Regions from separate parts of the Hylemonella sp. W303a genome, predicted to be linked through region 1. Evidence: predicted binding sites of a transcription regulator. Region 1 holds the regulator's gene; each other region holds the start of a gene.
The links. Region 1 encodes sigma-54, which starts transcription at its own class of promoters, with help from an activator protein. Its sites were predicted from a motif close to TGGCANGNAANCTGCTTT; they were not measured.
Positions count from the first base shown of each region.

Region 2: ACLBKS_RS11650 (BMP family protein) is a predicted target of sigma-54. The motif match lies at 1,200-1,217, and genes of this name have one in related genera.
Region 3: ACLBKS_RS03910 (BMP family protein) is a predicted target of sigma-54. The motif match lies at 1,308-1,325, and genes of this name have one in related genera.
Region 4: glnA (type I glutamate--ammonia ligase) is a predicted target of sigma-54. The motif match lies at 1,000-1,017, and genes of this name have one in related genera.

Region 1 is NZ_JBKFDG010000004.1:14,876-17,076, forward strand. It holds gene lptB (LPS export ABC transporter ATP-binding protein) at 1-82, shown strand, start outside; gene rpoN (RNA polymerase factor sigma-54) at 198-1,868, shown strand; gene ACLBKS_RS08555 (class I SAM-dependent RNA methyltransferase) at 1,888-2,201, shown strand, end outside.
Region 2 is NZ_JBKFDG010000005.1:245,042-247,242, reverse strand. It holds gene ACLBKS_RS11655 (ABC transporter ATP-binding protein) at 1-156, opposite strand, end outside; gene ACLBKS_RS11650 (BMP family protein) at 160-1,137, opposite strand; gene ACLBKS_RS11645 (cysteine hydrolase) at 1,376-2,173, shown strand; gene ACLBKS_RS11640 (amidase) at 2,176-2,201, shown strand, end outside.
Region 3 is NZ_JBKFDG010000002.1:53,073-55,273, forward strand. It holds gene ACLBKS_RS03905 (ABC transporter ATP-binding protein) at 1-124, opposite strand, end outside; gene ACLBKS_RS03910 (BMP family protein) at 270-1,265, opposite strand; gene upp (uracil phosphoribosyltransferase) at 1,462-2,112, opposite strand; gene ACLBKS_RS03920 (URC4/urg3 family protein) at 2,135-2,201, opposite strand, start outside.
Region 4 is NZ_JBKFDG010000006.1:20,986-23,186, forward strand. It holds gene glnA (type I glutamate--ammonia ligase) at 1-931, opposite strand, end outside; gene ACLBKS_RS12125 (competence/damage-inducible protein A) at 1,193-2,038, opposite strand; gene ACLBKS_RS12130 (sterol desaturase family protein) at 2,052-2,201, opposite strand, start outside.

The DNA of each region.
Region 1 (2,201 bases):
GCTGGCCGAAGGCACGCCCGCCGACATCGTCAACAACGCCGACGTACGCCGCGTGTACCTTGGCGAGAACTTCAAGATGTGAGTATGTGGGCCCCCATGCTTGTCACTCCCTGCACTGCGCTGCCCCCTGGGGGGCCTTCGCGCCTTGGGGCGGCCCGGCGGCGCGCGCGGGCGCACGCTTGAGAACGGTTTAGCGCATGAAGCAAAGCCTCTCGCTGCGCATCTCCCAGCATCTGGCGCTCACGCCCCAGCTACAGCAGTCCATCCGCCTGCTGCAGCTGTCCACGCTGGAGCTGAACCAGGAGGTGGAGCAACTGCTGGACGAAAACCCGTTCCTGGAACGCGCCGACGAGAGCGCCGAGCGTGAGGCATTTGGTCTGGAGCAAGCTGACACACCGCCGGTGAACGACGACGATCACGGCGACACGGTCAGCAACGGCCCCCTGGAAGGCCCCTCCGAGCACATCCATGAGACGAGCGTCGAAGCCGCCAGCGACGAGGCGACGACCGTGGATCTGGCCAGCGACGGCGACTGGGAAGGGGACGGCAGCGTCGATCTGGCCCCGGACGACAGCGAGTGGGGCGGCGACGCTCCCCCGCGCAACGGCAAGCAGGACGACGACGACGCAGCCGACGCCACCGAACTGGCACGCGCGCACGAAACCCTGCAAGACCACCTGCGTCAGCAAGCCTTGGCCTTGCGGTTGACGCCTGCCGACCGCGCCGCGCTGCTCTTCCTGATCGAGTCGCTCAACGACGACGGCTACTTGGAGGACTCGCTGGAGACGTTGGCGGCCAGTCTGGCGGGCGACGACGCCGAGCAACTGGAAGGTCTGCTGGAACACTTTCAGATCGCGCTGCGCCTGCTGCACCAAATGGAACCTTCGGGTGTCGGCGCGCGCTCGTTGAGCGAATGCCTGCGCCTGCAGTTGCAGCAGCAGATGCAGCACCTCGCGCCGCCCCCCCTTTCGACCTCGAGCGCACAACAGGCGAAACAAGACGCCAGCGGCACGCTACGGCAAACGCTGACTCAGGCGCTGCGCTTGATTGAACAAGCTCCCGAATTGCTGGCGCGGCGCGATCTGCGTCGACTGACCCAGCTGACCGGGGGCTCGGGTGCGGCGGGCGAGGCGCTGACGCGCGAGGCTCTGGCCTTGATTGCGCGGCTGGAGCCCAAGCCGGGTCGCCGTTTCGTGGACGTCGAGCGCCACATCATCACGCCCGATGTGCTGGTGCAGCGCGTGGGGGGCACGGCCAGCAACGCGCGCTTTCGCGTCATGCTCAACCCCGACGTGATGCCCCGCCTGCGCGTGCACGACATCTACGCCAACGCGCTCAAGGGGCAGCGCGGGTCGGGCGGCGGCACGCGCGACGCCAGCAGCCATGCCGCGCTGCAGCAGCGCCTGCAGGAAGCGCGCTGGTTCATCAAGAACATCCAACAGCGCTTTGACACCATCCTGCGCGTGGCCAATGCCATCGTGGACCGGCAAAAGAATTTCTTCGTTCATGGTGAATTGGCGATGCGCCCGCTGGTGCTGCGCGAAATCGCCGACGAGCTGGGTCTGCACGAATCCACCATCAGCCGGGTGACCACGGCCAAGTACATGTCCACGCCTTTCGGCACCTACGAACTCAAGTACTTCTTCGGCTCGGGCCTCGGCACTGAATCGGGCAGCAGCGCCTCCAGCACCGCCGTGCGCGCGCTGATCAAGCAGTTCGTCGGCGCGGAGAACGCCAAGAAGCCGCTGTCCGACAGCCAGCTGTCGGAGATGCTCAAGGAACAAGGCATCGAATGCGCGCGCCGCACCGTGGCCAAGTACCGCGAGACGCTGAAGATCGCCCCGGCGAATTTACGCAAGACGCTCTGAGCGCCCTGCCTCCCCTCTCATGAATGATCTACAGCTTTTCCTGCCCTGCGCTGCTGGCGTGGAGGATTTCCTCGCAACCGAGGTCCAGGCCATCACGGGCGCGCCCAGCGAGGCCCTGCGCAAGGGCCGTGGCGGTGTCGGGGTGCGGGCCAGCTGGCATGACGCGCTCAAGCTCAACCTGCACAGCCGCTTGAGCCAGCGGGTACTGGTCCAACTGGCTCACCGCCCCTACCGCGACGAACAAGACATCTACGAAGCGGCCAGCAGCGTCGCTTGGGAGCTGTGGTTCACCGCCCAGCAGAGTTTCAAGATCGAGCTGACCGCGCAGCACAG
Region 2 (2,201 bases), on a different contig from region 1:
CAGGCAATGGACCTCGCCCGGGTGCAACGCCAGCGACACCTCACCCAGCGCCTGCAAGGCACCGAAGCGCTTGGACAGGCCATCCAGCCGCAGCAGGGGTGCGCCATCGCGAACGCCGCCCTGCGCTGGGTTTGAGGTGGGCAAACCGGCCGACATCGATCAGCCTTCCAGCACCTTGATCTTGCCGGACTGGATGTCCTTCTTGATCTGTTCGAGCTTGGTCTTCTGCTCGGCCGTGCCACCGCAGGTCACCATGTCAGACGCCTTGGGACCCATGGCCAAACCGAAGGGCTTGTAACCCGCTTTCCAGGTGCCCGCAACGGCTTCCTTGATCGCGTACTGGACCTGGAAGCCCACGCCCGTGATGCTGTAGGCGATGTAGAGCGGGTCGCTGCCGCAGTAATTGGTGTAGCTGCCAATGATCTTGGTGCCCTTTTCCTTGGCCGCTTGCTCCATGCCGCGCAGGCCCAGGTTGAGGATGTGGTAGTGCACGTCGGCGCCCTGGGCGATGGCGGCGAGCGTGGCTTCCTTGGACTTGGCGACGTTGTCGAAGTCACCCGTGTAGTTTTCGAAATACTTGATCTTGGGGTTGATGTACTTGGCGCCGTTGCCGAATTCCTTGCCCGCGTTGACGATGGAGGGAATCTCCATGCCGCCGACGTAGCTGACGGCGCCGTTCTTGGAGAGCATGGCGGCGGCGGCGCCAGCGACGAAGGCGATCTCGGCCTGCTTCACGTCGTAACCGGCGACATTGGCCAACTCCTCGGACTTGTTGCCACCCACGATGGAGAACTTGACCTTGGGGAAACGCTTGGACACCTTGAGCACCGCGGCCTGGGTCTGACCGCCCACGCCAATCACCAGCGCGTTCTTGCTGGCCAAGTTGGTCAGCGCCTGCTCCATGTCGGCGTAGTTGATGTTCTCGATCATCTGCACCTTGATCTTCGGACCCAGTTCCTTCTGCGCGGCGACCAGGCCGTCGTAGCCCGATTCCATCCAGCCCTTGTCGGACTTCGAGCCAGGAATCAGGATGCCGACAGCCAGAGGGTCGGCGGCTTGCGCCGGCACCGCCAGCAAGAAGGCAGCGAACAGGCCACCCAGGGCGACCAAACGACGGGACAAAACGGAAGCTTCCATGACGAGACCTTTCAGCGTATGGGTTGCAGCAAGTAAATAACTGATTACTTACGGGCATGGCTCTTGCAATATCGATGCCAGCCGGGGCGGACGCTCAACGCTGTTTTTGGAGGCACGAGCGCGGTGATTCAGGGCGTTCGCGGTGCGCGGATGGTGCGCGCGCAAGCCATCGCACCAAACCGCGGCACAGCCTCTCCAAAAACTCGCCCACGTGTGTTCCTTGATCTCAGGAGTTCCCATGAAACCTCACCCCTACATCCCCGACGCCCGGCCCGACAATGCCCTGGGGCTGGCGCCGCAGTACTACTGGGTCGCCCGCCAGGACGAAGTCGACATGTCGGTGGACCCCCCCGCGCCCGTGCGCGCGCGCATCACCGCCGAACCGCAAAACGTGGTGCTGGACCTGCGCCGCACGGCCATCGTCATCATTGACCTGCAAAACGATTTCTGCACCGAGGGTGGCTGGGTGGACCACATCGGCGGCAACTACCAGGCCGACCGCGCACCGATTGCGCCGCTACAGGCCCTGCTGCCCGGCTTGCGCCGGGCCGGGGTACCGGTCATCTGGGTGAACTGGGGCAACCGCCCGGACCTGGCCAACATGCCGCCCAACCAGATCCACCTCTATAAGAACAGCGGCAGCGGCGTGGGTCTGGGCGACCCGCTGCCCAATGGCAAAGGGCATGTGCTGCAAAAGGACTCCTGGCCCGCCGCCATCGTGGACGAACTCACGCCGCACGACGGCGACTACCTCGTGGACAAGCACCGCATCAGCGGCTTCTGGGACACGCCGCTGGACAGCATCCTGCGCAACCTCGGTGTGAAAAGCATCCTCTTCGCGGGCTGCAATACCGACCAGTGCGTGCTGCACACGCTGACCGACGCCAACTTTCTCGGCTACGGCTGCGTGATGCTGAGCGATTGCTGCGCCACCAGCTCGCCCTACTTCTGCACCGAGGCGACGATCTGGAACGTCAAAAAGTGCTTTGGCTTCGTGACCGACTCCGCGGCGGTGCTGCGCGCCCTGCCCACGTGAGCATGCTGGGATCCGTTGGACCGAGCTG
Region 3 (2,201 bases), on a different contig from region 1:
CCCCGAGCAGGGCCAGCACCTCGCCCGCCTTCAGCTCCAACGAGATGCGGTCGTTCGCAAGCAACGCGCCGAAACGCTTGCTGATGCCGGAGAGACGGAGGACTGGGGTCGATGTTTGCTGCATGAGAAGGTTCAACGCCGACACGCCCGAATGTACCGGTCATCAATCGGGGGACACCGCGGAGCCGGCTTTGCCGGTCCGCTGCTGTTGCCCCCTTGCAAGGGGGGGTGGCGTAGCGCCCAAAGAGGCGCGCAGCCTGGGGGTGAGCTTATTTGCTGGATTTGGGCTGAGCGTCGTTGACCTTGACCTCGAACTTGCCCGCGTAGATGGCGGCTTCCTTGGCGCGGACCTTGGCCGCAAGCTCGGTGGGCACTTTCTTCTCGAAAGTGCCCAGAGGCGCGAGCGAGCTGCCCTTGTGCTTCATGTACGAGTAGACGCCGTAGTCTTCGGCGGCGAACTTGCCTTCCTTGACCAGCTTGATCGCGCGGTCGATGCTGGGCTCCATGTGCCAGAGCGCGGAGGCGACCACCGTGTCCGGGTAGTCCGCCTGGGTGTTGATCACATTGCCGATGGCCAGCACCTTGCGTTCCTTGGCCGCGTCGGAAACACCGAAACGCTCCGCGTACATCACGTCCGCGCCCTTGTCGATCATCGCGAAAGCGGCTTCCTTGGCCTTGGGCGGATCGAACCAGCTGTTGATGAAGCTGACCGTGAATTCAACCTTGGGGTTCACTTCCTTGGCGCCTTCCATGAAGGCGTTCATCAGGCGGTTGACTTCAGGGATGGGGAAGCCGCCCACGAGCCCAATCTTGTTGCTCTTGGTCATGCCGCCCGCGATCATGCCGGTCAGGTAGGCAGGCTCCTGGATGTAGTTGTCGAACACCGACATGTTCGGTGCCTGGGCCTTGCCCGAGGAGCCGAAGAGAAAGGACGTTTTCGGGAAGTCCTTGGCGACCTTGCGGCCCGCGGTCTCGACGCCAAAGATCTCACCGACGATCAACTGGTTGCCCGCCGTGGCGTACTCACGCAGCACGCGTTCGTAATCGGCGTTGGCCACGTTCTCGCTGGCTTTGTACTCAATCTCACCGCGCGCTTCGGCGGCCTTGAGCGCCTTGTGGATGCGGCTGACCCATTGCTGCTCGAAGGGGACGGTGTAGACCGCAGCGACTTTGAGCTTGGCTTGGGCGTAAGCGGCAGTGGACAAGACAGCGGTCAGCGCGGCCAGCGCGACGCCGATCAACAGGGGACGACGATGCAACGACATGGAAATGCTCCTGATCAAAGAGAGGGATGAACGGGGAACAGACAAGCAAAAACAGTGCCTCTGCAGGTACCCAGGGCCAGCGCTGCAAAGCCCGTTCGCGGGCTCCCGCGGAGCTGGCTTTGCCAGGCTGCTGGGAGCGCCCCCGGCAGGGGGGGGTGGCGCAGCGAACGACGAGAGCGCAGCCTGGGGGTGATCGTCATTTCGTACCGTAGATCCGGTCGCCCGCGTCGCCCAGGCCCGGCAGGATGTAGCCATGGTCATTGAGTTCGCGGTCCACGGCGGCGGTGTAGATCGGCACGTCGGGGTGGGCTGCGTGAAGGGCGGAGGCACCTTCGGGGCAGGTCAGCAGGCAGACGAACTTGATGGATTTGGGCCCGAGTTCCTTCAGTCGATCCAGCGCGGCGATGGCGGAGTTGCCGGTGGCCAGCATGGGGTCGACCACGACGATGTCGCGTTCGTTCATGCTCTGGGGCATCTTGAAGTAGTACTCCACCGCCACCAGGGTCTTGGGGTCGCGGTACAGGCCGATGTGGCCCACGCGTGCGCCGGGCACGACGTTGAGCATGCCATCCAGCAAGCCGTTGCCAGCACGCAAGATGGAGACGAAGACCAGCTTCTTGCCGTCGATGACCTTGCCGATGGTGGTTTCCAGCGGGGTTTCAATCTCGACGTCCTGCAAGGGCATGTCGCGCGTGACCTCGTAGGCCATCAGGCTGGCCAGTTCGCCCAACAGGCGGCGAAAGCTGTTGGTGCTGGCCTCCTTCTTGCGCATCAGCGTGAGCTTGTGCTGGACCAGGGGGTGCGTGATCAGGTGAACGTTGTCGGGAAGGGCGCTGGGCGTGCTCATGGTTCTGTGCTCTCGTTGATGCTTAAAAGACGGTGCCGTCACTCACGATGTTAAGCGGTGGCGTGCCACCTTCCCGCAAGCGCCGTGCC
Region 4 (2,201 bases), on a different contig from region 1:
GCGCGCGAGCGTGCTTGATGATGCCGCCGATGTAATACAGCGCGAACTCGGACAGACCGGCATACCCTTCGCCAGCGAACAGGTTCTTGCCATCCTTCCACACGGACTGGTGCACGTGCATGCCAGAACCGTTGTCACCCACGATGGGTTTGGGCATGAAGGTGGCCGTCTTGCCGTAGGCGTTGGCGACGTTCTGCACGACGTACTTCAGCAGGATGGTCCAGTCGGCGCGCTGCACCAGCGTGCTGAACTTGGTACCGATTTCGTTCTGGCCCGCGCCCGCCACTTCGTGGTGGAACACTTCGACGGGGATGCCCAGAGATTCGAGGATCAGCGACATCTCGGCGCGCATGTCTTGCGTGCTGTCGACCGGGGGCACCGGGAAATAGCCACCCTTGACGGTGGGACGGTGGCCACGGTTGCCGCCTTCCAGCTTGGCACCGCTGTTCCAGGGCGCTTCGTACTCTTCGATCTTGACGAAGGAGCCGGACATGTCGGCACCCCAGCGCACGTTGTCGAAGATGAAGAACTCGGGTTCCGGACCGAAGTAAGCGGTGTCACCCAGGCCAGAGGCCTTCAGGTAGGACTCGGCACGCTTGGCGATGGAACGCGGATCGCGGTCGTAGGCCTTGCCATCACCCGGCTCCAGCACGTCGCAGGACAGGAACAGCGTGGTCTCTTCGAAGAAGGGGTCGATGTTCGCGGTGTTCGGATCGGGCATGAGCAGCATGTCCGAAGCCTCGATACCCTTCCAGCCAGCGATGGAGGAACCGTCGAAGGCGTGGCCCGAGGTGAATTTGTCTTCGTCAAAGTGGGAAACGGGCACGCTGACGTGCTGTTCCTTGCCACGGGTGTCGGTGAAACGGAAGTCAACGAACTTGACCTCGTTCTCCTTCACCATCTTCATCACGTCTGCGACGGTCTTGGCCATCTGGGTACTCCTGCTAGGAAGGTTGGTTGAAAAATCGTTGGACTGAAAGCTGTAAGCAGCGCTGGATCGATGCAGTTTTTGTGCCAATTCCGGTGCGTGTCGGGCACTCATCCGGAGCCGCCATCGGCGCCTTGGGGACTCTCAACCTCTATTGTGCGCCCTTGCCGGGTCAAAACGCCCCATTTCAATGCAGATAGAACTCCAGGGATCGCACCAAAAATGGGACTGACTGCGTGATATGGGGATATCAATCCGCGAAATTCAAACGGTACGCACCAATTCAGGGCCAAGTCGGCAATCCATGGTCCGCAAACCGGCGAGCATGTCCTCGTAGGCGGGCACCATCTGTGTGGGCACCCCTTTGACCCCCAGCTCGATGTGGCGGCCGTGCTCGGGATGATCGACGCTGGGCAGACTGAAGACCTTGACCCCCGGGTGCCCCGCCTCGATGGCCTCCATCAAGGGCGTTAGCACGGCTTCCATCGCGCCGTACACGATGATCGATCGCTCGCCCCAGGCACCGCGCGCATGCAGATGCGCATAGGTCTTGTCCAGCAAGGACTCCATCATCGGCCAGGCCATGACGGGAAAGCCCGGCATGAAGTGCACGGCACCTGACGCCGCGGCCGCACCGCCTCCGGCCACGGTGATGCTGAACCCGGGGATCTTGTTGTAGGGATTGGGCAGGATGTCAGCCCCCTCGGGAAACACGCCCATGTTCAGGCGATGCACGTTGTCGGGTTGGTCCGGGTCATAAGACACGCCCTTTTCACGCGCCATGTCCCGCGCACGCTCATGGATCAGTTCAGCGGCCTGGGGGTGCAGACGCAAGGGACGCCCCAAGGCCGCCGCCGCGCATTGCCGCGTGTGGTCGTCCGGCGTGGCACCGATGCCGCCACAGCAGAAAACCACTTCACCCGAGGCCGCGCGTTCGAAGGCCTGGCGCAAGACCGCGGTGATGCGAGCCGGGTCGTCACCCACGATCTCCGCGCCCGACAACTGCAAGCCGCGCTCGGCCAACAGCTCGATGGTCTTGGGCAAGTGCTTGTCCGCGCGCTTGCCGGACAGGATTTCGTCGCCAATGAGGATGAGACTGAACGTTGTCATATGCCTGGATGTTTCATGCCTTGCCCGCGAGCCGCTTCAGGCCCAGCCATTGCTGCGCCCAAAAACCACGCCCGTAATCCCGCCCCTGCTCCACCTGATCGCGGATGCCCGTGGGGTCGTAACGCAATTCAAAGTTCGCCGTGCCAAACAGCATGTCCCACCA